Regions from separate parts of the Halomonas sp. CSM-2 genome, predicted to be linked through region 2. Evidence: predicted binding sites of a transcription regulator. Region 2 holds the regulator's gene; the other holds the start of a gene.
What was found. Region 2 encodes PhoB, which activates phosphate uptake and scavenging genes when phosphate is short. Its sites were predicted from a motif close to TGTCATANNNNTGTCANA; they were not measured.
Positions count from the first base shown of each region.

Region 1: a site for PhoB is predicted at 11,141-11,158, ahead of B7L15_RS06135 (CYTH domain-containing protein). Genes of this name have one in related genera too.

Region 1 covers NZ_NBYR01000006.1:3,558-19,447, forward strand. Annotated here, with positions in the region: gene B7L15_RS06090 (protein kinase domain-containing protein) at 1-730, opposite strand, end outside; gene guaA (glutamine-hydrolyzing GMP synthase) at 930-2,507, opposite strand; gene guaB (IMP dehydrogenase) at 2,597-4,066, opposite strand; gene B7L15_RS06105 (DsbA family oxidoreductase) at 4,237-4,830, shown strand; gene xseA (exodeoxyribonuclease VII large subunit) at 4,834-6,177, shown strand; gene B7L15_RS19530 (hypothetical protein) at 6,216-6,368, opposite strand; gene B7L15_RS06115 (SDR family oxidoreductase) at 6,724-7,578, shown strand; gene argA (amino-acid N-acetyltransferase) at 7,575-8,891, opposite strand; gene B7L15_RS06125 (inorganic phosphate transporter) at 9,062-10,327, opposite strand; gene B7L15_RS06130 (TIGR00153 family protein) at 10,373-11,053, opposite strand; gene B7L15_RS06135 (CYTH domain-containing protein) at 11,190-12,077, shown strand; gene B7L15_RS06140 (ion transporter) at 12,106-13,044, shown strand; gene B7L15_RS06145 (5'-nucleotidase, lipoprotein e(P4) family) at 13,092-13,868, opposite strand; gene B7L15_RS06150 (L-threonylcarbamoyladenylate synthase) at 14,114-14,737, opposite strand; gene B7L15_RS06155 (PHP domain-containing protein) at 14,786-15,706, opposite strand; gene B7L15_RS06160 (YciI family protein) at 15,839-15,890, shown strand, end outside.
Region 2 covers NZ_NBYR01000021.1:25,346-41,235, reverse strand. Annotated here, with positions in the region: gene phoU (phosphate signaling complex protein PhoU) at 1-712, shown strand, start outside; gene cysZ (sulfate transporter CysZ) at 795-1,529, shown strand; gene phoR (phosphate regulon sensor histidine kinase PhoR) at 2,050-3,372, opposite strand; gene phoB (phosphate regulon transcriptional regulator PhoB) at 3,375-4,064, opposite strand; gene ubiA (4-hydroxybenzoate octaprenyltransferase) at 4,143-5,051, opposite strand; gene B7L15_RS16505 (chorismate lyase) at 5,087-5,584, opposite strand; gene B7L15_RS16500 (NAD(P)/FAD-dependent oxidoreductase) at 5,741-6,910, shown strand; gene B7L15_RS16495 (HU family DNA-binding protein) at 6,980-7,291, shown strand; gene B7L15_RS16490 (hypothetical protein) at 7,291-7,647, shown strand; gene yccS (YccS family putative transporter) at 7,850-10,048, shown strand; gene recG (ATP-dependent DNA helicase RecG) at 10,045-12,123, opposite strand; gene B7L15_RS16475 (hydrogen peroxide-inducible genes activator) at 12,120-13,049, opposite strand; gene B7L15_RS16470 (SDR family oxidoreductase) at 13,232-14,113, shown strand; gene B7L15_RS16465 (RidA family protein) at 14,182-14,571, opposite strand; gene B7L15_RS16460 (RelA/SpoT family protein) at 14,670-15,890, opposite strand, start outside.

The DNA of each region.
Region 1 (15,890 bases), on a different contig from region 2:
CTAAAGCAGCAGTTAATGAAACCCCCATGACTGTTTGGTATACCAAGCTTCCAATAGCATATATATCGGTAAGATACCTATCACTAAACTCTTTTACTGTTATCCCGTACCTAACTTCAAGAGGCGCGTACCTATAATCGCCCGGAAAAGGCATATTAATAAATGGCGATTTACCTTGAATATCTGTAACCCTACCCAAGTCTCCAATTTTACTTTGGTTCTTAGGGAAATGGAGTACGTTTGATGGTTTGATGTCTTGGTGAGCAATGCCTGCACGATGTAATTGTTCAGCAGCAATGCATATATGGTGCATTGCTTTAAAAAAAGAAAACCAATCATCATGTTGTTTTTGAAGATAAACTTCTCTAAGGTCGCCTTCAGCTTTTTTAAAAACTATATAGAAAACTCTATTCAATGGAGCTTGGAATTGATTATTAACAAGTTCACCTGCCGATAACGGCACTACTACCTTACTCATTTTTTCATCTTTGCAGTATGCTAATATATTTCTCTCAAACAAGTACTCGTTAATTAATGCTTGAATATCTTCAAGGCTGCCGCCCATTACTCGGGTAAGATCCATCGCCTTCATAAAAGCGATATCTCCATTTTGACTCTCTACTAAATAGCGTGTACAGAAATTCCCTCCTGATGTTTGACTAGTCGTAATCATTTCTACCACGTTCCAGCCGCACGGCGTGCTTTTTCCAACAAGGCTTGTAGATGGCATAGTTACTCCTAGAAGAATGAAAAAGCTAAAAAATCCCTAAATTAATATTTCATATACAGCATTTTTTTGACCGATAGCGATCACAACTCATACCTTACATATGAAGAGCATCCATGTAATTAAAAATATGTATTACCAAAAAAAAGCCATCCAACTTTGGGATGGCCTTGTACCTAGAATGCTCCATTCCTAGCAATATTCACTCCCACTCAATAGTAGCAGGCGGCTTGCTGCTCACATCATAGGTCACCCGCGACACCCCTTCCAGCTCATTGATAATCCGGTTGGATACCTTCTCCAGCAGTTCATAGGGCAGGTGCGCCCAGCGGGCGGTCATGAAGTCGATGGTTTCGACCGCGCGTAGCGCGATGACCCATTCGTAGCGGCGACCGTCGCCGACCACGCCGACTGACTTGACCGGCAGGAACACGGCAAACGCCTGGCTGGTTTTTTCGTACCAGCCTGAATTGCGCAACTCTTCGATGAAGATGGCATCGGCTTCGCGGAGGATGTCGGCGTACTCTTTTTTGACCTCGCCGAGGATGCGCACGCCTAGGCCCGGCCCCGGGAAGGGGTGGCGGTAGACCATGTCGTAGGGCAGGCCGAGCTCCAGGCCGAGTTTGCGCACTTCATCCTTGAACAGCTCGCGCAGCGGCTCGACCAGCTTGAGCTTCATGGTTTCCGGCAGGCCACCCACGTTGTGGTGGGATTTGATCACGTGGGCCTTGCCGGTTTTGCTGGCGGCAGATTCGATCACGTCCGGGTAGATGGTGCCCTGGGCGAGGAAGTCCACATCCTCGATTTTACTGGCTTCATCATCGAACACGTCGATGAAGGTGTTGCCGATGATCTTGCGCTTGATCTCGGGGTCGTTTTCGCCCTTGAGCTTGTCGAGGAACAGGTCTTCGGCGTCCACACGGATGACCTTCACGCCCATGTGCTTGGCGAAGGTTTCCATGACCTGGTCGCCTTCCGCCTTGCGCAGCAGGCCGTTGTCCACGAACACGCAGGTCAGTTGGGTGCCAATCGCCTTGTGCAGCAGCGCGGCGACGACAGACGAATCCACACCGCCGGAGAGGCCGAGCAGCACGTGGCGGTCGCCGACCTGTTCGCGAACGCGCTGCACCTGGTCTTCGATGATCTGCGCGGGCGTCCACAGCTTTTCGGCTTTACAGATATCCAGCACGAAGTGCTCGAGAATGCGCTGGCCCTGCAGCGTGTGGGTCACTTCCGGGTGGAACTGCACGCCGTAGAACTGTTTCTCTTCCCAGGCCATGGCGGCAATCGGGCAGCTGGGTGTGGAAGCGGTCACAGTGAAGGTGTCCGGCGCCTGGGCGACTTTATCGCCGTGGCTCATCCATACATCCAGCAACGCTTTGCCGGTCTCGTGGTCGACGTGGTCCTTGATGTCGTTGAACAGCGCCGTAGGTTCGTCCAGACGGATCTGGGCGTAGCCGAATTCGCGCTGGTTGGAGCCTTCCACCTTGCCGCCCAGTTGCTCGGCCATGGTCTGCATGCCGTAGCAGATACCAAAGACCGGCAGGCCCATGTCAAACACGCACTGCGGCGCACGCGGGGAATCCAGCTCGGTGACGGATTCCGGCCCACCGGCCATGATGATGCCGTTGGGGTTGTACTCGCGAATCTCTTCTTCGGTGATATCGAAAGCGCGAACTTCGGAGTACACACCGATTTCGCGAACCCGGCGGGCGATCAACTGGGTGTACTGGGAGCCGAAGTCGAGAATCAGGATCTTGTGGGCGTGAATGTCACTCATGGCGGTATCTCGTTAAGCGGGGCGGGGCCACGGTAAGGCCAAAAAGCAAGCGGCGAGCCATGCCCGCCGCTATTGAACTAAAGCGCTGGTTAGCTCACCCGGTAGTTGGGCGCTTCTTTGGTGATCTGCACGTTGTGGACGTGGGATTCGTTAAAGCCAGCGCCGGTGATTTTCACGAACTCAGGCTTGGTGCGCATCTCTTGAATGGTGCTGCAGCCGGTGTAACCCATGGAGGCACGCAGGCCGCCCATCAGCTGGTGGACGATGGCGCCCATCACGCCTTTGTAAGGTACGCGGCCTTCGATGCCTTCCGGCACCAGCTTTTCGGCACCTTCGGCTTTATCCTGGAAGTAGCGGTCGGCACTGCCCTGATTCTCGGACATGGCACCCATGGAGCCCATGCCGCGGTAGGCTTTGTAGGTACGGCCCTGGTAAAGCTCCACTTCGCCCGGAGCTTCTTCGGTACCGGCCAGCAGGCCACCCACCATCACCGCGCTTGCGCCGGCGGCAATGGCTTTTGAAAGGTCGCCGGAGAAGCGGATGCCGCCGTCGGCAATCAGCGGAATGTCGAACTCTTTGAGCGCTTCTGCCACGTTGGAGACGGCGGTGATTTGCGGTACACCCACGCCTGTAACGATCCGCGTGGTGCAGATAGAACCGGGGCCGATACCCACTTTCACCGCATCGGCACCCGCTTCGGCCAGCGCCTTGGCGGCGGCGGCGGTGGCGATGTTGCCGCCAATCACCTGGATGGCCGGGAAGTGTTCCTTGATCCAGCGAACGCGGTCAATCACGCCTTCGGAGTGACCGTGGGCGGTATCCACCACGATCACATCAACACCGGCTTCGGCCAGCGCCGCGATGCGGTCCGGGGTTTCCGGACCGGTGCCGACGGCCGCGCCGACCAGCAGGCGGCCGTCGCTGTCTTTGGCGGCCATCGGGTAGGTGCGGGCTTTTTCGATGTCCTGGAAGGTCACCAGACCGCGCAGGTGGAAGGCGTCGTCAACGATCAGCATCTTTTCGATGCGGTGTTCGCGCATCTTGGCTTTGCTTTCTTCAAGCTGGGTGCCTTCCGGCACGGTGACCAACCGATCGCGGGGGGTCATGATGTCGGCCACGCTGTCGCCGTGGTTGGGCTGGAAGCGCATGTCGCGCTCGGTCACAATACCCACCAGGGTTTCGCCTTCGACCACCGGGAAACCGGAGAAGCCGTACTCGCGCGCCATGGCGAGCAGGTCTTCAAGCTTGGCTTTGGGGCTGACGGTAATCGGGTCTTTAACGATCACGCTTTCGTGCTTCTTCACCTTGCGCACTTCAGCGGCCTGCTGCGACATGGTCATGCTTTTATGAATGATACCAATGCCACCTTCCTGCGCCATGGCAATCGCCAGTCGCGCTTCGGTCACCGTGTCCATCGCGGCGGAGACAAGCGGAATATTAAGCGAGAGATTGCGGGTCAGGCGGGTTTTAAGGTTAACATTCTTGGGGAGAACGTCCGAATAACCGGGCAGGAGGAGTACGTCGTCGAACGTAAGTGCTTCTTGAGCCATACGTAGCATAGCGGCAACACCCAATTTGAAGTGGAAGACGGGGCGTGAAAAGTTAATCCCCCATTATAACGGGTAGAGGGCCATCCCAGCAATGCAGAGACGCCATTACGCTTATACCAATGGATAATGACGATTGATGGTAGCCTGACAGCCGATTCATTTACCGACCCAAGGGGTGCGTGTTGACCCAGCAAATCATTGTTTACAGCGATTACGTCTGCCCCTTCTGCCTGCTGGCCGAAGAGGTGCTTGCCGAGGCCACCAAAGGCCTGGACGTCGACATCCAATGGCGCCCGTTCGAGCTGCGCCCGGCGCCGGTGCCCACCTTGAAGGTCGAAGACCCGTACCTGCCCAAGGTGTGGCGCGAGGCGGTCTACCCCATGGCTGAAAAACTGGGCGTGCCCATCAAGCTGCCCAATATTTCGCCGCAGCCGCGCACCGACAAGGCCTTTGAAGTCTTCGCCATGGCGGAAGAACACGGCCTGGGCCACGCCTATTCGATGGCAACGTTGAAGGCGTTCTTCCAGCAGGAACGCGATATTGGCGACCCGGACGTGCTGGCCGACATTGCCGACTCCGTCGGTCTGGAGCGCCAGGCGGTGCTCGATGCGCTTGCCGAGGGCCGCTACCGCGAGCAGCACCAGGCGGCGCTGCGCCACGCCATGGAAGAAGCGCGCATTCAGTCGGTGCCCACCTTGATCATCGACGGTGAAACCATCCAGGGCGTCCCCGACCCGGCGGCGCTGAAACACTTCCTCACCGAGCGCGCTTAACCTATGTCCTCTGCCACGCCCCAGGCGCTTTCCGTCAGTCAGCTCAATCAGCGCGCCAAGCAGACGCTCGAACGTGACGTGGGCGAGGTGTGGGTAGAGGGTGAGCTTTCCAACGTCTCACGCCCGGCGTCCGGGCATGTTTACTTCACCTTGAAGGACGACCGGGCGCAGATTCGCTGTGCATTGTTTCGTCAGCGGGCGCGGTTTGTGTCGGCGCCGATGCGCGATGGTGACCAGGTCAAGCTGCGCGGGCGGGTGTCGCTGTTCGAGCCCCGCGGCGATTACCAACTGATTGCCGAGGCCGTTCAGGCAGCGGGGCTGGGCGAACTGCTGGCGGCGTTCGAACGCTTAAAAGCCCAGCTCGACGGTGAAGGCGTGTTTGCCAACGCCCGCCCCCTGCCCTTTCCGCCGCGCAAGCTGTTGATTTTAAGCTCGGCGACGGGCGCGGCGATTCGTGACGTATTGGCGGTGTTGGCCGCCCGCTGGCCGCTGGCGGATGTCACGCTGATTCCGGTGCCGGTACAGGGGGCCGAGGCGGCGCCTGCGATGATATCGGCACTGGCCCTGCTCAATCGCCAGGCGCGGCTGGACCCGGAACGCGATGCCATCCTGATCACCCGCGGCGGCGGCAGTCTGGAAGATTTGTGGGCGTTCAATAACGAGCACCTGGCGCGGGCGATTTTTCACTCCCGGCTGCCGGTGATGTCGGCGGTGGGTCACGAGGTGGATATCACCCTGGCAGACTTTGCCGCCGACATCCGCGCGCCCACGCCTTCCGCCGCGGCCGAGCGCCTGGTGCCGGACCAGCACACCCTCAAGCGCCAGCTTGAGCACCATGAAAACCGATTGATGCGGGCCATGCAGGCGCGCCTGGAGCGGGACAGCCAGCGGCTGGATACCCTGCGCGCCAAACTGCGCCATCCCGGCGAGCAGCTCAATCGCCAGCGCCAGCATTTAACCGCGCTCTACCAACGCTTGAGCCGCGCCATGCAGCAAACGCTCACCCAGCAGAAAGCGCAGGTATCGCAATTGAGCAGGCGCCTGGCCAGCCAGGATATGGCACGTTTGCACCGCGTGGAAAGCGAGCGGGTCAGTCAGCTTCAGCGCCGCTTGAGCGCGGCCATGCAGCGCCAGCTGGAAAGCCGCCAGGCGCGGTTAACCAGCGCCGCCCGAGAGTTGAATGCCATCAGCCCGCTCGCGGTATTGGGCCGGGGCTACGCCATCGCCCAGGACGAGCAGGGTCAGATCGTGCGGCGTGCGGACGATACCTCGCCGGGGCAAAAACTCAAACTGCGTCTGTGCGAAGGCCAACTCAGCGTGGAGGTAAAACGGCGCTACAAGGGGTAGCGCCGCGATGGCTGAGTTGACGGGATCAACCTGGCTTACTACTTGTCTTTTTGCCTGTCCTTGCCCGGTTTCTGGGGCGAGTCTTCGGACTCAGGGTTTACATGATGCGTATCCGGCATCGGATTGGCTTCACTGTAGTGTTCGTCCTGAGGTTTGGGTGATTTCTCGTCTTTCCTGTCGGGATGAGACATAACGCGTACTCCTTACGGTTAATGGTGCTCGGCATTACGTTGCCTGTCTTCACTGTAGTGCGTCACGCGTAACTTGCAATTAAGCACCTCTCGCCCACCCATCCCCTTCGAATTAAAAAACAATTTAAAAACAATGCCATATAAGAATCATGGTATTCAGCAGGGTGATTAGCAAACTAAATAAGGCACATCGACTGTCACTATCGTCGTGGATTCCGGCTTACGCCATGCTGTAGATGCCCCGGTTTGCCCCTACTGGCGAGCCGGGTCTACATTAAAAAACGGGTGCCCAAGGAGGCTGGCACCTGCTGCATCTTACTTTTTGATGTTTGTGCCAACAAAGGAGTGACCGCACATGAGCAATCAGCAACAACCCCCTCAGCATCAAGCTAAACAGCCGGGCGACGAACACATCATGCACCCGGAACCCGAGTTTATTCGCGAAAGCTACCGAGGTGCCGACAAGCTGCTGGATAAAGTGGCAATCATTACCGGCGGCGACAGCGGTATTGGCCGCGCGGTGGCAGTGCACTATGCACGCGAAGGCGCCGACAGCGTGATCGTGCATTTGAAGGAAACCCAAGATGCCAAAGAAACCCAACGACTGGTTGAGGCTGAAGGCCGTCGCTGCCTGGTTGTGAAAGGAGACGTAGGAGCTCCCAGCTTCTGCCGTGAGATTGTGAAGCGCGCCCTGAAAGAATTCGGCAAGCTCAATATCGTCGTCAATAACGCGGCTGAGCAGTACGACTGGCGCGATATTACCGAGATCCCCGACGACCAGTTGCAGCGTACCTTTCAAACTAACCTGTTCAGCCACTTTTATATGACCAAGGCCGCGCTACCCCACATGAGCGAGGGCGATACGATCATCGCCACCTCGTCGATCAACGCCTTCAAGGGCAACGACACGCTGATCGACTACACCGCCACCAAAGGGGCGATTCAGGGCCTGGTGCGCTCGCTTGCCATGTCGCTGATGGACCGCGGCATTCGGGTCAACGCCGTTGCCCCCGGGCCGGTATGGACGCCGCTGATTCCCGCCAGCTTCGACGACGATAAAGTCGCCTCCTTTGGCGGCCAAGTGCCGATGAAGCGCGCTGGCCAGCCCAGCGAAATGGGGCCTGCCTATGTGTATCTGGCAAGCGAAGAGTCGTCCTACATGACGGGACAAACAATGCATCTGAACGGCGGTGTGATCCTCAATACCTAACCCGCCAGCGTTTTGACCAGCACCTTGGATTTACGCGCGTGGTTGTAGGTTTCACGCTTCAGCGTCGGCAGCTCTTCAAGGCTGGCGGCGCGGAAGCCCCGCTCCACAAACCAGTGCGCCGTGTGGGTGGTCAGCACAAACATCTCCTGCACCGCGCGCTGGCGGGCACGGCGCTCCAGCGCCTCGACCAGACGCTCACCGCGTTCGCCACCGCGGTAATTGGTATGCACCGCTACGCAGGCCAGTTCGGCCACGCCCGTATCAGGGAAGACATGCAGCGCCGCGCAACCGATCACCATGCCGTCGCGCTCGATGACCATGTAGTCATCGATTTCATGCTCCAGCCGCTCGCGGGAGCGTGCCACCAGCATGCCCCTGTTCTCCAGCGGCTCCAGCAGCTCCAACAGGCCCGCCACATCGTTGAGCGTGGCCGGGCGCAGCTGTTCATAGCGGTGCTGGGTAATCATGGTACCCACACCGTCGCGGGTGAAGAGCTCTCCCAGCAAGGCATCGTGATTGCGCCAGGAAAGCAGGTGAGTGCGGGCCACGCCTTCCCGCGCGGCGGTACAGGCGGCATTGAGATGGCGGGCCAGTTCACTGCCCGGCGCGGCATGCTGGATGCGCGGCTCGGCATCGGCGGGAGACAGCTGGCGCAGCAGTGCACCCTGCTCGTCTTCCAGACCTTCGGACTCGCCCAGCAGAATCAGCTTGTCGGCATTGAGCGCCACCGCGGCATGTTGGGCCACTTCGGAAGCATCCAGATCGAATACCTCGCCGGTGCTGGAAAACCCCAGCGGCGGCAACAGTACCAGCGAGCCTTTTTCCAGCAACCCTTCAATGGCGCTGGCGCGCACGCGACGCACCTCGCCGCTGTGGTCGAAATCCACCCCTTCGCGCACGCCCAACGGTTTGGCGGTCACCAGGTTGCCGGAAATCACGCTTAGCTCCACGCCATGCAGCGGCGTACTGGGCAGGCCCAGCGAAAGCCGCGCCTCCAGCCACAGGCGCTGATGGGCAGCCACCTGTTCCACATGCGCCATAACCGCGCGATCGGCGACCCAGCGGCCGTTGAGACGCGTCGGTTCAACCCCCGCCGCACTCAGCGCCTCGTGCACCTGGGGGCGAATGCCAAACACCACCACCAGTCGCACGCCCAGCGTATGCAGCAGCGCCAGGTCCTGGATCAGTTGCTCCCCTCGGCCAGACGCCATGGCTTCGCCTTCGATCAAGATGACAAAGGTTCGCCCCCGGTGCGCATTGATATAGGGGGAGGCATTACGAAACCAGTCGACAAAGGGGAAGCGTGTATCCAAGGGGCCGCTCTCCGGCAGCAGGTGAATGGAAGAACTATGGTTAATAACTACGGTTACTTTACCAGAGCACAAAAAATAGCGGCACCTTCTAATGCACTTATGCATAAAGAAGATGCCGCTTTGGGGTACCAGGCGTTGGCGTGCCGGGTCAGTTGTACTGCCCTCGCCGCTTAACCGAACATACCCTTGAACATAAAGAAGAACAGAATGGAGAGCGCCGCGCCTGCAGGCAGCGTAATCAACCACGACATGGCGATCGTACCGATCACCCGCAGGTTGAGCGCCGTCATGCCGCGCGCCAGGCCAACCCCCAGAATGGCACCAACCAGGGTATGGGTGGTGGAAATCGGCAAGCCGGTGCCTGACGCAAGCACGACGGTGGTGGCCGCCGCCAGGGTCGCGGCAAAGCCGCGGCTCGGCGTCAGCTCGGTGATGCCTGTACCCACGGTGGCAATCACTTTATGACCGTAGGTCACCAGACCGGCCACGATACCGCCACCGCCTAGTACCAGTACCCACCAGGGGACCAGCGCCGAGCCGCCAATCTCACCACCGGTTTGCACCACGCTGATCACCGCCGCCAGCGGGCCAACCGCGTTGGCCACGTCGTTAGAGCCGTGCGCAAAGGCCATGGCGCAGGCGGTGAAGATCATCAACACACCAAAAGCGCGCTCCACGTTGGCATAGCCAAAGTGATCATCGCTGCTTTCTACGTACTTCACACGGCGTTCCATCAAGACACCGACACCGGCGAGCAACCCGCCCAGGATCAACGAGATCACCAGGCTCTGGCCAAACGAAAGATTCAGGCCAACGTGTTTCAGGCCCTTGGTCATGGTGACCATGGAGACGACAAAGCCTACCAGGAACACATAGGCGGGCAGATAACGCTTGGCGGCTGCCAGTGGGTTGCGGTCTTCAAACACCAGGTGATGGACCGACTTAAACAGCACGAAACCGGCCGTACCGGCCAATAGCGGCGACACCAGCCAACTCGCGGCGATACTACCGACCGCCCCCCAGTCGACGGCCTCGGCCCCCAGGCCTGCCACTGCAAAGCCGACAATCGCACCCACAATCGAGTGAGTGGTCGAAACCGGCCACCCCTTCATCGAGGCAACCAACAGCCAGGTGGCCGCTGCCAGCAGCGCCGACAACATGCCGTACACCAGCAGTTGTGGTTCCCCCTGCAGCAGTTCAGGATCGATAATGCCCTTGCGGATGGTATTGGTGACTTCGCCGCCCGCAAGCCAGGCACCTAGAAACTCAAACACAATGGCAATCAGGATTGCCTGTTTGATGGTGATGGCCTTGGAGCCGACCGAGGTACCCATGGCGTTGGCCACGTCGTTGGCCCCCACGCCCCAGGCCATGAAAAAGCCGAAAAGACAGGCCAGGATGATAAAAATATCACCGTGCTGAGCAATGATCTGCATAACGCTTCCCTTGGTTGGGATCAGGTATTAGGTTTGGATCACAAATTAGTTGGCGGTCATGATCTGCAGGCGGCTACCGACCCGTTCGGCGCGGTCGGAAAGTTCGCCTACCCAATCAATGATCTGGTAGAGGAAGACCACATCGACCGGCGGTAGCTCGCTTTCCAGACTGAACAACTGACGGCGGATCGCGACTTGCTGACCATCGGCCTGGTGCTCAAGGGTATGCAGTTCGCGGATCATGTTGTGCATGACATCCGATACATTGCGCCCAAAGCCTGACTCCAACAGGTCCTTGAGTTCTTCCAGCGCCTGGCGGGCTTGCGCCACACAGGCCACGCTGGTGCGGATATAGTCACGCATGGGGTCAGCCAACTCGTCAGGCACGGTCATTTTACGGCCCAGCATAATGCCGGTAATGTCGCGTGCTTTATTGGCAATCTTGTCCTGTACGCTGATCAGGTCGAGCAGATCGGAGCGCGAAACAGGCAAGAACATGGTGTTAGGCAGGTTCAGACGTAACTCGGTCTTGAGTACGTCGGCATCGTGTTCTAAACGGGTGACGTTTTCACGCAGTTGCGCAGCGCTCTCCCAATCGCCTGCCAGCGTCGCTTCGAAGAAGGGCAGGAGTTGATCGGCACATTCGTTTGCCTTGACGATGTGAGCGAGCAGCGGCTGGAATGGCGAGCGGCCAAACATCGAGGAAAAAGGGTTGGAAGTAACCATAAAGCCTTTACGCCTTTTTTCGGGAAGCCGGGAAATGGCGGCAATAGTATAGAGAGTGCGTCTGCCGCCGTCATGAAAAGTTCATAATGTCATTAAAATTTAACCTAAATGTCATAGTATAGAGGTGGCAATTGTCATGAAACCCTCAGAGCCAACCGAGATTGAACTGAAGCTTGCCCTGGCCCCCGAGGGGCCGGTGGCCCTGCGCCAGTACCCCCTGTTGCAGACCCTGACACCCAGTCGGCAAACCCTGACCAACACCTATTACGACACCCCTGGGGGAGCACTTGACCAGGCGCGCATCGCGGTGCGTCTGCGTCAGGTGGACGATCAGGTGCTGCAGACCGTCAAGACCGCCGGCCACGGCGGCGGCGGGTTTTCGCAACGCCATGAGTGGGAATGGCCGCTGACGACACGCCACCTGGATACCCAAGGGCTTGCCGAGCTCCCGCCGTTTCAGGGCGCCCTGGGCGAGGCAATTCCCACGCTGCAGCCTCAGCTGAGCACCGATTTTGAACGGTGGAGCTGGCAGGTGATGTGGCAGGACAGCCATATCGAACTGGCACTGGATGAAGGCAGGATTCACAGCGGTGGGCATCAGGCGATCATCTGCGAAGCGGAACTCGAGCTTAAACACGGCGCGCCCGAGGCACTCTGGTCGCTGGCCCAGGCGATCGCCGAACGCGTTCCCCTGCGCCCTTCAGACACCAGCAAGGCCGCCCGTGGCAACGCCCTCGCCGCCCAGCAATGGCCGCTTCCCGACGCTGACTCCCCTGCGCAATGGATGCACCGGGCAACGCTGGCGCTTGATGCCTACCACGACAGCCACCGCGCCGAGCACTTGGCGGCAGCTCAGGAGGCACTTGCCATGCTGGCCGCCGATCCGATGCTCACCGACCAGGCCCGTGATGACGCGAACGCCATGCGCGATGCGCTGGGAAGCACCGGCCAGCCAAGCGTGACGTATGCCAAGGCCGCACTGGCCCTTGCCCATCGCATGGCGCATCAAACCGCGCTACGCTAGCGCTCACAGCCTTTTTCAGGACGGCCTGATGAATCTTTCATTAAAACCTGGCGCAGAGGGACTTCGCGCGCAGCTTTTCCACATCATTTTCGAGTCCGATACGCCGGGTGCCAAAGCCTTTGACATTGGCTTGATTCTGGCGATCCTGCTCAGCGTCGGGGTCATATTACTGGATAGCGTTGAGGCCTATGCCGAGCGCTACGGCATGCTTTTTTATGTCCTGGAGTGGATATTCACCATCCTGTTCAGCATCGAGCTGGTGCTGCGCCTTTACTGCCTTGAGCGCCCCACGCTCTACCTGAAAAGCTTTTACGGTATTGTCGATCTGATCGCCATCCTGCCCACCTGGCTGGTATTGCTGATACCCGGCGCCCACGGTCTGGTGATTGTGCGAATCCTGCGGGTATTGCGTATCTTCCGCATTCTGCGGTTGATGGAGTTTGTCGGTGAAGCGCGGCTGCTGATCGATGCGTTAAAGCGCAGCCTGCGCCAGATCCTGCTGTTCTTCTTCAGCATTTTCATGGTGGTCACGCTGTTTGCGGCGCTAATGTATGTGATCGAATCGCCAGAAGCCGGTTTTACCAGTATTCCCATGTCGATCTACTGGGCGATCGTCAGCATGACCACGGTAGGCTACGGCGACATCGTGCCGGCAACGCCGTTAGGCAAATCCATCACCGTGGTGCTGATGCTGCTCGGTTACTCGATCATCGCCGTGCCCACCGGGGTGTTCTCCGCCCAGGTCATACGTTCGATCCGCGAGGATCGCTACTCTGAAGAAGCCTGCCCAGGTTGCGGCCACGAGCGCCACGAAAAGCGCGCCTACTATTGCCTGCGCTGCGGCACCTGGCTGGATGAACACAGTGAAGACCCGCGCAAGAAAGAGGAAGAAAAGAAAGAAGAAAAGAAGAAAGACGACAACGGCGACGACACAGATAAAAACGCGCCCCAGGATAGTGACACCTGAGGCGCGCGGCGCTTCTTGCTTATCAAATGGCGTGATTATTTAACCCATCACTCCACTTCGTGCGGAGCGTCCCAAGCGTTCAGCTCGGCCTCGCTCCAGTCCCCGTAAGTGGCGTTGGGGAAAACAATCCAGTCATTGCCAAAACGGTCGACATTTTCGTTGACCAGCGTACGCTGCTCCTCAAGGTTCGCTTCGGCAAACTCACCGGCGAAGTCATGCAGCGTGTCGCCGAGTTGCAGCACCACCGTGTGCCCGTCCTCAACCTCGGCACGACGCTCCGACTTGGGTGGCCCCAACAGTTTCACGCTGTCTTCAGAGACCTGAGGAAGTCCCAACGTTTCGAGCGTGGCCAGTGTATCGGCTTTATTTTCCTGGTAGCGATCAGAGACATAGTAGATCGCCACGTCGTGCTCATCAGCGAACTCCAGGAAGTCTTTTGCCCCGGGAATCAAACGTGGATTCCCTTCGCGCTCCCAGTGCTTCCAGGTATCCCAGGTGGTGAAGTCATGGCAAGCTTGCATGTCACGCACCAGCAAGGCGCTATTATCCAACACTGTTTCGTCAAGATCGGTAATGATCGCCAGGTCAGCATCGTCACCATGGGCTTCGATCTGCTCTTCCAGACGATAGGTGGCCAACTCGAACCCCTGACGCTGCAGGGCAATGGCTTCGGCGGACTGCTGTTGAAAACGCAGTCCCATGGCGTATTCAGCCTGGGCGCAACCCGTATCTTCGTTCGCCACTGCCTGCCCCGCGAGCGGCAGACTCGCCAAGCTTGCCAGGGCCGCCAGGGTGGCCACATTGCGGTAACGCGATAGTGTCATTAGGCAATCTCCTTTTGTCGGCAATCCTGAAGCAGCAAGCATCCCCCCACCGCTTGGATTGCCTTCGTTATCGATAGAATGCATTGATACCGTATTTTATTTTTATTAATCATTCAAATAATATTAAAAGACACAAAATAGCTTTATGCGGTATCTCGGATCTCAGTGATCGGCAAAAAAAAACCCCCAGTCAATGGGGGCTCGATTCACAAGAATTCAGTCAGAGCAGTCAAGTTTATAACCGGTTAAACGGTAAAGGGCGTGACATCCCCGCGGCCTTCGCGGACGATCTTGGGCGGCAGTTCGCGCAGATCGATGACGCTGGTGGGGTCCAGGTGGCAGGCGCCACCGTCAATGATCAGGTCCAGGTGTGCCCCAAAGCGCTCGCGGATATCCTCGGCGTCGCTCATTGGCAGGTCCTCGCCGACGGGAATCAGGGTGACGCTCATCAGCGGCTCGCCCAGTGCATCCAGGAGCGCGTGGGTGATGCGGTGGTCGGGCACGCGAACACCGATAGAACGCCGTTTGGGGTGCAGCAGCAGGCGCGGCACTTCGGTACTGGCGTCTAGAATGAAGGTGTAGGGGCCAGGCGTATGCGCCTTGAGCAGCCGGAACACGTCGTTATCGACCTTGGCGTAGGTGCCGATCTGCGACAGGTCCGAGCACACCAGGGTGAAGTTGTGCTTGTCGTCCAGCGAGCGCAGCCATTTGATTTTCTCGATGGCTTTTTTCTCGCCCAGGTGGCAACCCAGCGCGTAGCCGGAATCGGTGGGGTACGCCACCACGCCGCCTTTGCGAATAATCTCGATGGCTTGGTCGATCAGGCGTTTTTGCGGATTCTCGGGATGAATCTGAAAGTATTGGCTCATGGCGTACTCCTGCCTGTGGATATTAGTGGTCCTACCGCCTACCTTAGCTTATGCAGCGGCGAGAGGCCCAGCCGGTGCGTCCTGCAGGTGGCGTAAACGCGGATGCTGCCAGATAGGCGGCGCTGCGGTTCGCGGTATCATGCTCATGCTGCCAGGGGCGGCGTGGCTGCCGGGAAAGTGAAAGTCACTGCCCATCGAGGCGTATAACTCGCGTTCGACCAGTTGGCGCGCCAGATCCCGGGTGCTGTCCGGATTTTGCTGGCCGCTGACCAGTTCCACCGCCTGGCCGCCGGCTGCCTGAAAGGTATCCATCAACAGGCCACGCTTGCGCCGGGTCAGGCCGTGTCGCAGCGGATGAGCCAGCACCGCCACGCCGCCTGAGGCGACAACCCAGCCCACCGCGTCGCTGATTTCCGGCCAGTGGGCCTTTACATCGCCTTTCTTGCCGCTGCCCAAAAAGCGCTTAAAGGCGCTGGCCCAATCGGCCACCATGCCGTCTGCCACCAGGGCCCGGGCAAAGTCGGGGCGGCCTAGTGGCCGGTCGCTACCGGCCTGCTCGCGGGCCTTGGCCAGGGCGTCAGTCAGACCGGCCTTTTCAAGCCGCTCGGCAATCACCTCGGCGCGTTTGATACGCGCCTCACGCTGATGGATCAACCCTTCCACCAGCGGGCCCTGGAGGCCGCCCGGCATCAGCGCCACCATGTGAATATTGATACCCTGCCAGCGAGTGGATAACTCACAGCCGGGCAGCAGGCACATACCTGTGGATGCCGCCGCCTGGCCCGCCTCCACCACGCCATCCATGGTATCGTGGTCGGTCAACGCCATGTGGGTAAGCCCACGTTCGGCGCACAGCGTGACGAGTTGCGTCGGCGTCAAGGCACCGTCGGATGCCGTCGAATGCATATGCAAATCAACGGGGTAACGCTGGTCGGTCTCAAACGTGGCAGGAAGTCGGAGCATAGGCATGACGCCGTGTGGCGAGTTTGTCAGAATAAGGCTTAGGTTGATGCGATATGGTGCTCGCTTATACCGGTCCGGTCAATTGAAGCCGTGGTTACCTACCTTTTTGTTCCTTCTTTCATTCAAGGAGTTATGCACATGCTATATGCCATCATCAGTGAAGATACGGCTAACAGTCTGGAACGCCGCC
Region 2 (15,890 bases):
TACCCACAGCCAGCATATCTCGCGCCAATTCAACCATGAGTTGGAAGAACTCAAAACCCACCTGATGGCCATGGGCGGCATGGTGGAAAAACAGGTGCAGGACGCCGTCTTTGCGCTACTGGAAAGTGACTCGCGGCTGGCCGAGAAAGTCCGCGATAACGACCGTCAGGTGAATGATCTTCAACTGCAGATTGATGACGAGTGCACGCGTATTCTAGCGCGTCGTCAACCGGCCGCTTCGGATTTGCGTCTGGTGCTCGCCGTCATCCGCGCCACCTCCGACCTGGAGCGGATTGGCGATGAAGCCAGCAAAATTGCCCGCAATGCGCTAAGCCTGAGCGAGAGCAGCAACCCCCTTCGCGGGCTGGTGGAAGTGCGCCACATCAGCGAGCACGTGCGTAAAATGTTGCGCGATTCACTGACCGCCTTTGCCCGCTTCGACACCGAACTTGCCATGCAGGTCGTGCGTGAGGATGAGTATGTCGATAGTGAATACGGCAGCGCCATGCGCTCCCTGATGACGTTCATGATGGAAGATTCGCGCTCGATCACCTCGGTACTCAGCATCATGTGGGTTCTGCGCGCGCTGGAGCGGGTGGGTGACCACGCCAATAACCTGGCCGAGCACGTCGTCTACCTTGTCAAGGGGCTGGATATTCGCCATACCGACCCTGAGACACTGGACCAGCAGGCAGCACCGAAAAAGTCTTGACCTGCCCCCCGATTCCTCATGCAATACGCCCTGGCTGCACGGCAGCCAGGGCATTGTCATCTTTGAGGAGTCACATGTTTTCATGCTAGATGCATTCACTGCCATCAGCCGGGGTACACGTTGTGTCTATAAGCCTGGACTGAGGCGTTATGTCTTTTTACCCATTCTGGTCAACCTGCTGGTCTACGTCAGCATGTTCAGCTTTGTGCTAAACCGCTTTGATGGCTGGTTGGCTCACTGGATGGGCATGATACCCAACTGGCTTGATTGGCTGTCGTGGCTTATCTGGCCCCTTTTCGTGCTTAGCCTGTTGGTCGTGGTGTTTTTTACCTTCACGCTGGTGACCAGCTTGATTGCAGCCCCCTTTTACGGTTTCTTGGCCGCTAAAGTTGAAGTTCAAGTCACCGGTCGCGAACCCCAGGATGACCGGGGGCTGGCAAAAACGACCATTGATGCGCTGGGTCGCGAAATGGTCAAGCTGGGTTATATCCTGCCCCGTGCCGCGCTGCTGTTCGTGATTGGCTGGATTCCAGGGCTTAACCTGTTGGCACCCCTGCTATGGGCGCTGTTTTCCGCCTGGGTGATGGCCATCACCTATCTGGATTACCCGATGGATAACAATAAGGTAGCGTTTCGCGATATGCGTGGCCGCCTATCGGCTCGCTGGTGGCAAAGCTTAAGCTACGGCGGCCTGGTCACGCTGTTGACGTGGATTCCGCTGGCCAACCTGTTCCTGATCCCGGGCGCTGTGGCAGGTGCCGTACTGATGTGGGATTACCATTATCGCCATGTTCAGTCAGTGACCCAGCGCTCTTGAAGTATACGCAAGGCCAGTATATGAAGGCTGGAAGAAGGGAAAGCTGACGTTGTTGAAAGGCTAACAAAAACAAGACCCTGCCTTGGCAGGGTCTTCGACAGTGATCATTTTAGGCGGTGGTACTTATCAGCTTCCAATCCTTTTGCGGGACTCCAACCGTGGACGTTACCCTGACTGACAGTGTGACCGCCTTCTAGACTCATCCAATGAATCTCTAATCATCCCTGCTAATGCAGGACATCCTTGCCCTGCATTGGGCTACTGTCTAAGCATAGTTACTTTTCTTCATTTCGTAAAGAAAAGTATCAACAGTTTTCTGCACCTTACAGTGTCAGATACTGTCTTGTCTATAGAGGGGCATCCTCTATGCCAGCTTTTCGCTATTTCACTTATTAGCCATTAATAACAATGAGTTAAATTACACTCACTATGCCAATTGATCGCCAGGAGGTATCATTTGGATACGCTGGACATGTGTCGCAATGGCACATGTGACGCCGTTACTCAGTGACACAGCCAGCTATGTAACCGAAGAGACACTACGCGGGGGCGTGGAAGGCGTGCTAAGGCGGGCCGCCGGGAAAACACAGCGGAAACGGGCACCTTCACCCGGATGCGAGTCGATTTGCAACTGAGCATCGTGGCGCAACAGCACATGCTTAACAATCGCAAGGCCCAGCCCGGTGCCCCCGGTAGCGGTACTGCGGCCTTTATCGACGCGATAAAACCGTTCAGTGAGGCGGGGAATGTGCACAGGGTCTATCCCTTCACCATCGTCACACACTTCGATACAGGCACCTTGGCCAAACGCTTTCCAGCGCAGCGTAATCTCGCTGCCAGCAGACGTATAGCGCACCGCATTGAAAGCCAGATTAGAAATGGCACTGCGGATTTCCTGCTCGCTGCCCACCAACTGCGCGGGGTAGTCGCCTTCAATGGTGAGCGTGTGCTGATGCTCGGAAAGCGCCAGCGCATCGGCCCCGACACTGTTTAGCAGGGACGTCACGTCCATTGGCTGATGATCCTGTCCGCCCTGATCAATTTCCAATCGCGACAGCAGCAACAGGTCGTTGACCAGATTTTGCATGCGCTGTGTCTGAGCCTGCATCTGCCCAATGCTGCGCCCCAATCGGGGTGGAAGCTGGTCCGCCATTTCGCCATAGGTTTCGAGATAGCCCGATAACACGGTTAACGGTGTGCGCAGCTCATGGGAGACGTTGGCAACGAAGTCGCGGCGCATCTGCTCTAGCTGATGCAAGCGCGTAATATCGCGCGCCATGACCAGGCGCTCGTCGTCACCATAAAGGGTAATCTGGTACTGCAAAATGCGACGCTCATCGATCGGCGACGTGAGCGTCAACGGCTCACTGTAGTCACGGGCATTGAAATAGCTGATAAAACGCGGATCGCGAAGCAGATTGGTAATATGTTGTCCACGGTCGTGAGCGGTTTGTAGCCCCAGCATATTGCTGGCAGCGCTGTTCCACCACTCCAGGTCGCCGTGACGGTCGAGCATCACCACGCTATCGCGCATGGCTTCCGAGGATTCTTGAATGCGGGCAAGCGTCGAGCGGAGACGGCCCTGGGTAATCCGTTGGCTTTTCTGATATCGGTACAAACGATCAAACAATTCGCCCCACAGTCCTCCTGCGGCCGGCGGTTCATCCTGCGGGCGTTGCGTCAGCCAGCGGTAAGCGGCGCGCAATTGCCGCAAGTGGTAGACCAGACACATCGCGAAGCCACCGGCCAACCCCAGGCCCGGCAGGCCAAGTAGCCATCCCAGGCAGATGCCGAGTGCCGCCCAACCTAGCAAACGCCAAAGCTCACGGCTCCACAAACGCACGGTTAAGCTCGAGCGGAGAAGCGGTAGCCCGTACCGCGTACCGTTTGGATCAAGTTCTGATGTCCGTCGCCCAGGGCTTTGCGTAGCCGACGAATATGAACATCCACGGTGCGCTCTTCCACGTACACATTACCGCCCCACACCTGGTCGAGTAACTGGCTACGTGTGTAGGCCCTTTCCTGATGGGTCATGAAGAATTGCAACAGCCGGTATTCGGTCGGCCCCATATCCAGCGCTTTACCGTAGGCACTTACCCGGTGGCCCACCGGATCAAGCAGCAACCCATTAATTTCGATGGGATCTTCCACGCCACGTGGGGTCGCACGACGCAGCACGGCCTTGAGGCGTGCCACGAGTTCACGGGGCGAAAACGGCTTGGTGATGTAATCGTCGGCCCCCGCTTCAAGCCCCTGTATCTTATTGTCTTCTTCACCCTTGGCGGTGAGCATGATGATCGGCAGTTCGGCGGTGGTTTCCTCGCGCTTGAGGCGCCGAGCCAACTCGATGCCGCTGGTACCGGGCATCATCCAGTCGAGCAATAGCAGGTCAGGCTGATGATCAACGACCATGGCGTGGGCATCCTGAGCGTTGTCCGCTTCAAGAACACGGTAGTCGGCCATTTCCAGCGCCACCGCGATCATCTCGCGAATGGATGCTTCATCATCGACGATCAAGACGGTCTTGGCGGTCATTCCAGAGCCTCACGGTGTCCGATAGAAAGTAATCCAGTGACAGGTACATGACGATCACACCATGACTTGATGACAATTCTATGACATTGACAGAGATTCGCCAGCCGCTGGCCACCAACTCAGCGCAATACCGGCAAACACCAGCAGGCCCGACCAGTGATTATTCAGAAACGCCTGAAAACAAGCATCCCGCTCACGGTGACGGATCAAGCGCTGCTGGTGAATAAACGTCGCCGCCATCCCCGCCAGGCCGAGCCAGAAAAAACCGCCCAGCCCGAGGCGCGCGCCCACCCAGGCCAGCAATGCCAGCGTGGCCAGCTGAAGCAGCCCGATCACCAGCCGGTCGGCATTACCCAGCAACACGGCCGTCGATTTAATGCCAATCTTGATATCGTCGTCACGATCAACCATGGCGTACTGGGTATCATAGCCAACCGTCCACAGCACATTGGCAAAGAACAGCAGCCATGCCTCTACCGGCACATGGCCAAGGACCGCACCGAACGCCATCGGAATCGCCCAGGAAAACGCCGCCCCTAGCACTACCTGGGGAAAATGCGTGTAGCGCTTCATGAACGGGTAGATAAACGCCAATACCACGCCGCCCACCGACAGCAACACGGTAAACCAATTGGTCAACAGCACCAGCATGAAGGCCGCCGTCACCAGCCCGATAAACAGCAGTTGGGCCTCGGTTTCACTGATCCGCCCGGTAGCCAGCGGGCGCTGTCGGGTACGTTTGACGTGTCCATCGACGTGACGATCGGCATAATCATTGACCACGCAGCCCGCTGCGCGCATGACGTATACCCCGGCGATAAAGATGAGCAGTACGTTGCGCCCGGGTACCCCTTCGCCGGCGACCCATAAGGACCACAGCGTTGGCCACATCAGCAGCCAGGTACCGATCGGCCGATCCAGACGCATCAGCTGTATAAAATCCGCCAGCCGACTCAACCCGGTTGGCCGTAATAAAGAACGATCCATGCTTACCTCACCCATCCAAGAGACGCAGCGTTAGCCTAGCGCGAAGGCAGCGCAAGATCATCCGCCATGGTCGATAAAAAGTATTCCTGTACCAGCAGCGATAACCCGCCGTGCTGACAGCCGTGCTGAAATACCGAGCGGCGCCCCCACAGGCTGCTGGCATCGCCAGGGAAGGTAAAACCAGGCGCATGACGCGTGGCGTACAGCGGGCCACGCACCAGGTCCGGCTGAAGAAACAGCCAGCTGCCCAATGAACGCTCACCCAGGTTTTCCAGACACTGGCCTCTGAGCGCCTTGAGGGGAGCCACCGAACGCGCCACTACCCATGGTGTTTCATCCACACACAGGGCGACCTCCCGGCGCCACGCATAGCGCCGGGCGGCCATACCCAGCGCCAGGGCCTCATGCGGGTGTGGAAAGCCAACCCCCTGGCGTAACAGACGCACGCGGAAAGGCCGCTCGCCCCCTGCGGACACAATACGCGCCGTGAGTGAGTCCGTGGAGGCAACCCATTGCCACCACGGCGCGCTCATCGCCGGACGCAGCGCTCTAATGGGACGCCAACATGGCAAGTCAGGGGCAGTTTCAACACAGTGACGCGACACCAGAGCCTCCAGGCAATTAAACGATCACCTAGTGTAACATGTGGGCTTTACAGGCTTTTGTCCCACTGACCACTGGATACCCGGATGCCCTCATCACACGCTGAGCTCGTTATCGTTGGCACTGGCATGGCGGGCGTTGGTCTTGCCCGTGCGCTGCGCCGCAAAGGCGATACGCGCACCCTGCACTTGATCAGCGCCGATAGCGGCGACGATTATACCAAACCACTGCTGTCTACCGGCTTCGCCAAACGCCTCCCGCCCGAAAAGCTCGCACAGCGCAACGCCGCGGCGCTTGCCGAATCGCTTGACGCTCGAGTGATCACCCACACCCCTGTCCGCCAGATTGACGTGGCTAACCGCTCGCTGCGGCTGGAAGATGACCAAGCGCTTGGCTACGACCGCCTGGTGTTAGCCACCGGCGCCGAACCAAGGGTGCCCATGGCGATACCCGATCCCGTCAAAGCGCATTGCTTTACCGTCAACGATCTTGACGACTATCGCCGTTTTCATCATGCGCTGGGGACAGCGCCTGCTCGCGTGGCGGTGATCGGCGCAGGCCTCGTCGGCTGCGAGTTTACCAATGATCTGCACGCGGGCGGTCATGACGTCACCGTTATTGCCCCCGATGCCACACCGCTTTCCCGCCTGCTGCCTGCCCCCCTTGGCCGAGCACTCGGCAAGGCGTTTGTTGACGCAGGCATCCACCTTGCCCTGGGCAGAACCATCAAGACCATGGCCCTTAATGATGACCCCGGCGTGACGCTGACGCTGGATAACGACGACACGTTCAACGTCGATGTCATCTTGATGGCGACGGGGTTGACCCCGCGTACCGCTCTGGCTGAGACAGCAGGGCTCACGGTTTCCGCCAGCGGTATCCTGGTGAACCGGCAACTGCGCACCTCTCACCCGGATATCGATGCGCTGGGCGACGTTGCCTGCGTCGACGGCATCAACGCCATGTACGTTCAGCCCCTGCAAGCCAGCGCCCAGGCGCTCGCCGCCACCCTGGTCGGCACACCCACACAGGTCAGCTTCGGGGCCTGGCCGGTGATCGTCAAAACGCCCCTGCTACCGGTGGTTGCCTACCCACCGGTCGAGGCCCCTGAACGTTGGCGGATCGAAGGCGAAGGCGTTGATATGACGGCAATCGCTGAAGATAAAGACAGACGTTTGATTGGTTTTGCATTGACAGGCAACTGCGTGAGAAGGAAAGTGGAGCTTTCCAGAGCAGCCCCTACGCTGCTAGGCTGAATTCCGCGGCGCTCGCGGCTTGGCTGAAACGACGGCCGCGCCTACAGTGTCCTTACCAACAACACGACAGTGTATATTGCACGATCATTAAACAAAGGGAGTTTCCTTATGCGTAAACCTGAACTTGCAGCCGCCATTGCGGAAAATGCTGATCTGTCCAAAGATAAAGCGGGCCAAGTCCTCAACGTCATTCTTGATGAAATTACCAACAGCGTGTCCAAAGGCGAAGACGTTGCCCTGATCGGTTTTGGCACCTTTACCGTCCGCGAACGCGCTGCGCGTACCGGCAAAAACCCACAGACCGGTGCGCCGCTGCAGATTCCGGCCAGCAAAAATGTCGCCTTCAAGCCGGGTAAAGCGCTCAAGGACGCTGTTTCCTGATGAAGCTCAAACTGACGCTGTGGCTATTGGGCTTCTTGCTCAAACGTGCCCTGCGCCGCAAGCCGCGCTTTCGCGAACAGCTGGAACGCATGCGCGGCCTGGACTGGGGCATTGCCACAGAAGATTTGAGTACTGCCCGTTACTACCGGATGACGCCAACCAGCGTTACCAGTGGTAAAGGGTTGCCGGTCGACCTGGACCTTGAACTGCGCTTTCGCGACGACGAGGCCGCTTTACGCATCCTCAAGAAGCCCACGCAGCAAGCCTTCCTCGACGGCATGATCAACGGCGAGGTCCGCCTGGTAGGCGACTCTGCCGATATGAACAAGCTACAGAAACTGCTCAAGCATTTGTAGTTTGCGGCCCCGACAGCACTGCTAGCGCTCGAGGGGCCAGTCACGTCACCCTGTCCGGATACCGCCGGTGACTCGCCCACCCCGCTGCTAGGTTACCCCCTCGCCGGTCACTGATAGATCAGCGTTGCAGACAGGCGCTACCCAAACCCTCTATACTATGGTCTCGACTAAAGTCTAATAAAAGCGACCACCAAGAGACCCTATGCCCATTGCATTACCGCTGCGCCGCCTCTGGACGCTGGATAAGTTCGCCTACAGCGTGCGCGTGTTTATCGCCTTCAGCGGTGCGCTACTGCTCAGCGCGCTGCTGGGCGATGTCGCCTTGGTCATCCCGCTGTTTCTGGGCATTATCGCCTGCGCACTGTCGGAAACCGACGACAGCTGGGAGGGCCGTTTCCAGGCCCTGCTGGTCACACTTGCCTGCTTTGCCTCGGCGTCGTTCATCGTGCAGTGGCTGTTCCCGTGGCCGTGGCTGTTTGCCCTGGGGCTGGCGATTTCGACGTTTACCCTGATCATGCTCGGGGCCATTGGCCAACGCTACGCCACCATAGCCTCGGGTACGCTGATTCTGTCGATCTATTCGATGATCAACATTGAACAGCATGGCGGGGTGGATGAAGACGTCGCCTACCGCCAGCTTCTGCTCCTGGCGGGTGCTGCCTGGTACGGCGTCATTTCGGTCATCTGGTGCGCGCTTTTTTCGCGCCAGCCGGTCAAGCAGAGCATGGCGAGGGTATACAAGGCACTGGGCGAATTTCTGATCTTGAAGTCGGCCTTGTTCGAGCCGGTCCGGGGTGTGGATGTCGAAGCCCGCCGCGTGGCGCTGGCACGCCAGAACGGTAAGGTCGTTACCGCGCTTAATCAGGCCAAGGAGATGATCTTTCGCCGCCTGGAAGGCCAGCGGGGTGACCAGAAGCTCAACCGGTATCTACGCATCTACTTTATCGCCCAGGATATCCACGAACGGGCAAGCTCAACCCACTACCCGTATAGCGCCCTGACCGATGCGTTCTTTCACCATGACGTGCTATTTCGCTGCCAGCGGCTGCTCGATCAACAGGGTCGTGCCTGCCGTCAGTTAGCTAAGTCGCTGCTGCTCAACCGCCCGTTCGGCCACGAACAGAGCGAACAGGCACTGGCCGACTTGCGCGCCTCGATCGATAACCTGGGCGACCAAGGGAAACCCGAGTGGCAACCGCTTATGCGCCCGCTCAACGCCCTGGCGGATAACCTGACCACCCTGGAAGCGCAGATTGCCAGCGCCCACAATCCGGATACCGGCAGCGAACGCCGTGACAGTGCGCTTTACGACCGCTCACCCTCTAGCCTGCTGGAAGCCTGGAGACGAGTGCGGCTCAACTTTACCCTGGGCTCGCCCACCTTTCGCCACGCCGTCAGGCTGAGTACCGCGCTCGTGGCAGGCTATGGGCTACTGCACTGGCTTGATCCGGAGCAGGGCTTCTGGATCCTCTTGACCACGCTGTTTGTCTGCCGACCCAACTTTGCCACCACACGACGGTTTCTTTCTCAGCGGATCATCGGCACGGTGTTGGGGTTAGTCGTCGGCTGGGCATCCATCAGCCTGTTTCCCCACCCGCTGGTGCAAAGCATGATCGCGGTGGCGGCGGGGGTGTCGTTTTTTGCCAATCGTGAAAAGCACTACGTGATCGCCACCGCCTCGATCACCCTGCTGGTGCTGTGTAGTTTCAATCAGGTAGGTGACGGCTTCGATCTTATCTGGCCGCGCCTGTTCGATACGCTGATTGGCGCCCTGATAGCCGGCCTGGCGGTGTTCTTTATTCTGCCCGATTGGCAAGGGCGCCGGCTTAACCGTGAGGCTGCACATGCGCTGACCAACCATCGCCGCTACCTGGAAGAAATCATTCACCAGTACGAAGAAGGCAAGCAGGACGATTTAGCGTATCGCCTGGCACGACGCAATGCGCATAATGCCGATGCGGCGTTGTCCACGCTGCTGACCAACATGCTTCACGAGCCGGGGCATTACCGTAAGCAGGATGCCGACAACGGGCTGCGCTTTCTGGTGCTTTCCAACACCCTGCTGAGCCACCTTTCGGCCCTCGGCGCCCATCGCCACCAGCTAGCCGACGACGAGGACGACAGTGCGTCCGTGCCCGCCGCCAAGCGCATGTGCGAACTGCTCGACCAACTCGCCGAGCAGCTACAAAACCGCCAGCCAATAACCCCGCTGTCGGCCCAGGCCGAGGCGCTGATCGCGCAGCTCGATGAGCAAGGCCCGCCCAAAGAGGAAAACGCCGTCACACGTTACCGGCCGATCCAGAGCCAACTGCGCCTGATTGCGAACCAGTTGGCACCGCTGAGCGACGCGGCGAGTCGTCTTATCAGCACTAACGGAACTGACGACCCTGGCTTGAGTTAAACCTGCCCATAGCGCCCGGCGGCTTCGCCCAGCCAGCGGCGCACCAGCACGGTGGTGATGTCCTTGTTGCCTTGCAGCGCCTGGGCCAGCGCCGTGACCTGGTCCAGCAGGTCAGCATCGCGTTCCAGATCGGCAATTTTCATCTGCGCCAGGCCGGTCTGGCGGGTGCCGAGGACTTCGCCGGGGCCACGAATTTCCAGGTCTTTCTCGGCGATGCGGAAACCATCGGTGGTTTCGCGCATCACCGCCAAACGCTGACGGGAGGTTTTGGACAGCGGCGGGTGGTAGAGCAGCACGCAGAAACTCTCGGTACTGCCGCGCCCCACGCGGCCGCGCAGCTGGTGCAACTGGGAAAGCCCCAGGCGTTCGGGGTTTTCGATAATCATCAGGCTGGCGTTGGGGACGTCCACGCCCACCTCGATCACGGTCGTGGCGACCAGAAGGTCCAGCTCGCCTTCTTTAAACGCCGCCATCACCTCGGCTTTTTCGCTGGACTTCATGCGCCCGTGCACCAGGCCAATGGCAAGCTCCGGCAGCGCCTCGGTAAGCTCGTCGCGGGTGACTTCCGCCGCCTGGCACTGCAGCGCTTCGGACTCTTCGATCAGTGTGCACACCCAGTAGGCCTGGCGGCCTTCGCTGCAGGCGCGCCGGATACGCTCGACCACTTCCGGGCGGCGCTCGTCGGAGACCACCACGGTCTTTACCGGCGTGCGGCCGGGAGGCAGTTCGTCGATCACCGAGACATCCAGGTCCGCGTAGGCACTCATGGCCAGCGTGCGGGGAATGGGCGTGGCGGTCATGATCAACTGATGGGGTGTCAGCCCGCCCGCTTCGCCTTTTTCACGCAGCGCCAGGCGCTGGTGCACGCCAAAACGGTGCTGCTCGTCGATAATCGCCAGCCCCAGGCATTGGAAATGCACATCGTCCTGAAACAGCGCATGGGTACCCACCACCATGCGCGCACGGCCATCGGCAATCGCCGCCTTGGTATCCAGCCGCGCTTTGCCTTTGAGCTTTCCCGCCAGCCAGGCCACTTCGATGCCCAGTGGCTCAAACCAGGCTTTAAACGAGCGGTAGTGCTGCTCGGCGAGGATTTCAGTGGGTGCCATGATGGCCGCCTGGCAGTTCCCTGCCAACGCCGACAACGCCGCCATGGCGGCGACCACGGTCTTGCCCGAGCCCACATCGCCTTGTACCAATCGCAACATGGGGGCAGGACGGGCAAGGTCCAGAGCAATTTCTTCCAGCACCCGCCCCTGGGCACCCGTCAGGGCGAAAGGCAGTTGGGCAAGAAAACGCGCCTGAAGGCTTCGCCCGGAAGGTAACTCAGGGGCGCCATCTGACTGAATGCGCAAACGTACCTCGCGCAGGCTTAGCTGGTGAGCCAATAGCTCTTCCAACGCCAGACGCCGCGTCGCCGGGTGCTGGCCGTGGGTGAGTTGCTCCAGGTCGGCATCCGGCGGCGGCTGGTGGAGAAGCTTCAGGCTGGCGTGCAGTCTGGGTAGCTGAAAGCGCTGGCGCAGGGCGTCGGGAATAACGTCGGGCAGCGCCTTGGGCTGATTTTCCAGCAGTCCCAGCGCCTGCTGGGTCAACGCGCGCAGGCGCGTTTGATGCAACCCTTCGGTGGTGGGATAAATCGGCGTAAAGTACTCGTCGACCGGCGTTTCGCTGCCACCGCTCAGCCTATATTCGGGGTGATAGATTTCCAGACCCGTCGCCCCGGCGCGCGCTTCGCCAAAAGCTCGTACGGTGGCCCCGGGCCTAAGTTGTTGCTGCTGGGCGGGGGAGAAATGAAAAAAACGCAGGCTTAAAATGCCGCTATTATCGCGCAGCCTCACCAGAAAGCTGCGTCGGCGCCCTTTGACCACATCGCAGGCGGTGACCTCGCCCTCGATGACCGCCTCGCTGCCCGCGCGTAGCTCGCCGATAGGTGTCAGCCGGGTGCGGTCCTGGTAGCGCAATGGCAAATGAAACATCAAGTCGCTGACCTGCTCGATCCCCAGGCGGCCGAGCTTCAGCGCCAGTGCTTCACCAACGCCTTTAAGGGCGGTGACCGGTGCCGAAAGCGCCGTCATGAGGCAACCGTCGACGCCTGGGTTGGCTGACGACAATGATTGATGGCGTTGATCAACGCATCAATGGCTTTGGGGCGCGGAAAGCTGGCCCGCCAGGCAATCGCGACCGTTCGCGAAGGCGCGGGGCTGACAAAGGGGCGACTGACCAGCATGGCGTTTTCATACTGGTCGGTACCCAGCGCCGACTGAGGCAGTACGGTGATGCCCAGCTTGGAAGCCACCATATGACGGATTGTCTCCAGCGAGCCACCTTCGGCGATAAGCGTGTTATCGGGGTTATTGAGCTTTTGCGTGATCGCGGGACAGGCTTCCAACAGTTGGTCGCGGAAGCAGTGGCCCTCGCCCAGCAGCAATAGGCGCTCTTCCAATAGCTCTTCTTTATGGATCGCCTTCCGCGCTTCCCAGCGATGCTTGGCAGGCAGCAGGACTTCAAAGGTTTCATCGTAAATCGGCTTGGTCACCACGTCGGTCTCGGTGAACGGCAACGCCACGATGATGACATCCAGCTCACCGCTGCGCAGCTTGGTGCGTAGCCCGCCGGTCAACCCTTCTTCAATATACAGGGGCATTTGCGGCGCAGCCTTGGCAAGCTCGGGTACCAGGTGCGGAAACAGATAGGGGCCGATGGTGTAAATGGCCCCGATCCGCAGTGGATTGGCAAGCTGGTCTTTACCCGCACTGGCCATATCAAAGATAAGGCTACTCTGCTCAAGCACACGCTGTGCCTGGGCAATGATCTTTTCACCTAACGGCGTTACCTGGACCGTCGCCTTGGAACGCTCGAACAACGGCGTTTCCAGTTCATCCTCGAGCTTTTTGACGGCCACCGACAAGGTGGGTTGGGAAACATGGCAGCGCTCGGCGGCACGGCCAAAGTGGCGCTCCTGGGCAAGGGTTACGATGTAGCGAAGTTCTGTTAAAGTCATAGTGGTGCCAGTGGCATCCTCTCGTAGCAGCTTGTGACTAGCGATCGCGACAGTTAGCGGGTAGGCAACGGACAAACAAGCCCTGCTGACGATGTCGTCTCTACGATTGCTTCTATATATAAGGAATTGTAGATCAGGGACCTTGTATCTAATAGGGATTATTTATCAACAGGAGCGAGCAAGTGACGCTAACCGTACTGATTATTGGCTGTGGCGATATCGGCATAACGCTCGGTCGCGAACTGCTTAGCGAAGGACATCGCGTGATTGGGGTTCGTCGCCATGTCGATGCTCTACAAGATACCGGTATCGAGCCCTTGGCACTGGATCTCAATGAGCTCGAAGACGCCGACGCCAAGGCACTCCCCGAGGCGGATTACGTCATTTACACGGTAAGCGCCGACCACTTTGAAGAAAGTGCCTACCAGAGTGCTTACCCCGAGGGCTTGAAGCGGGTATTGAGCGTCATGGAACAACACGCCACGCCGCCCCGCCGCGTGTTTTTCGTGTCGTCGACCAGCGTCTACGGCCAGCAGGAAGGCGAGGTGGTCAACGAGGAAAGCCCAACCGAACCGACAAGCTTCTCCGGCACCCTGATGTGCGAAGCCGAGCAGGCGCTTATCAACCACCCGCTACCCGGCACCGTGGTGCGTTTTTCGGGCATCTACGGTCCTGGCCGCGACCGGCTTATCCACCAGGTCGCCGAAGGTCGGATCGCCGCTGTCACCCCGGTGATCTATTCCAACCGCATTCACCGCGACGACTGTACCGGCATTCTGGCCCATCTGATTCACTGCCAGGAAAACAGCCAGCCATTGGCGGACCTCTATCTGGGCAGCGATTGCGAACCGGTCACGATGCACAACGTGATGGACTGGATTGCCCAGCAACTCAAAGTCACGTCCACTGACACGATGCAATCGCCGCTGCGTCGTCGCACCAGCAAGCGTTGCGATAACCGGCGTATCCTGGAAACCGGGTATCAATTCCGCTACCCAACGTTCCGCGAGGGCTACGCTCAGGTATTGAAAAAAGGTGGCTTCTGGCGCGTGCAAAAGGCTTAACCGTCCGCCACATGCTCACAACACTGCCATGAGTCTCCAGCTTGCTCATGGCAGGTGTTTTTTCTGCCTTAATCGCCAATGACCATGACGGCTTCGGCTTCCACTTGGCTCCCCTTCGGCAGCGCTTTTACCCCTACCGCGGCGCGGGCCGGGAACGGCATGTCGAAAAACTCTTCCATCACCTTGTTCACGATCGCAAAGTTATCCAGCTCGACCAGGTACAGGTTCAGTTTGACGATATCGCCAAGCGTCCCGGCAGCTTCTTCGCAGACCGCCTGAAGGTTGGTAAATACTTGACGAGCCTGCATTTCAAAATCGTCTGACACGATTTCCATGGTGGCCGGATCCAGCGGAATCTGGCCCGACAGGTACACGGTATTGCCTGCTTTAACCGCCTGAGAGTAAGGGCCGATGGCGGCGGGGGCTTTCTCGGTGTTGATAACAGCTTTGTTGCTCATTGGATGTCATGCTCCTTGGTGCACTCAACGTTGATCATGGTGGTCTCGCCATCGCTAACGCTGCCAGCCATGGGCCAGCAGGTTGCCACAGCGGGCACTTAATTGGCCATGCGGGTTATTTTGCTGACGTTAGGCAGGTTGCGAATACGTTTCATGATGCGGGCAAGGTGAACGCGACCCTTTACCGAAAGCGTGAGGTTCACAGTGGCAAGGCGCGCATCGCGCTCTTCAATCCCGATGCGCTCGATGTTGGCATCCGCATCGGTGACCAGCCCGGCGAGTTGCGCCACGATCCCTCGGCGACTTTCGATTTCAATGCGCAGGACAACCGGGAAGTCTTCGTCGATGTTCTCTGACCATTCCAGCGCAAAGACTTTGTCAGGGTCGTCTCTGTCCAGCAGGTTTTTACATTCAGACCGGTGAACCACAAGCCCTTTACCCATCGAAAGATGGCCAATAATGCTATCACCGGGCAGCGGGTGACAGCAGCGGGCAAAGTTAATCACCATGCCCTCGCTGCCGCTTATCACCACCGCCTTTTGGCTGGTGCCCTCATTGATCAGCTCGTTGGGATGGCCGTCCGCCACATCCACCAGCCGTCGTGCCACGACGTGGGCAACGCGGTTGCCAAGGCCCAACGACTCCAGCAGCGCTTCTTCTGACGCCACGTCGAGTTGCTCGAAGGCGCGGTTTAATACCGTCGGTTCCAGCTCTTCCAGGCTGGTATTGAAGGGGGCCAGTGCCTTGTTCAGCAACCGCCGCCCGAGCATCACCGCTTCGGTATGCCGCTGATGCTTGAGGGCATGACGAATGGCCGAGCGCGCCTTGGCCGTGGTGACGAAGTTCAGCCACGCCAGATTGGGGCGCGCCCCCGGCGCCGTGATAATTTCCAGCGTCTGGCCGCTCTCCAGACGCGTGGAAAGCGGCGCCAGATGGCGATCAATACGGCAGGCGATACAGTGGTTGCCGATATCGGTATGCACCGTATAGGCGAAGTCGATCACCGTAGCGCCCTGGGGCAGCTCCATGATATCGCCCTTGGGGGTAAACACGTAGATATCGTCGGGAAACAGATCGTTTTTGACGTGCTCGATAAACTCCAGGGAATCCCCGGCGTGGCGCTGCATCTCCAGAAGCCCTTTCACCCAGGCGCGGGCGCGGGCGTGGCTGCCTTCGGCGATCGGGTGCGAGGTTTGCCCGGCTTTATACAACCAGTGGGCGGCAATGCCGTTATTGGCCATGGCCTCCATTTCGCGGGTGCGAATCTGCACCTCTATCGGCATCCCCCGTGCGCCAAACAGGGTGGTATGCAGACTCTG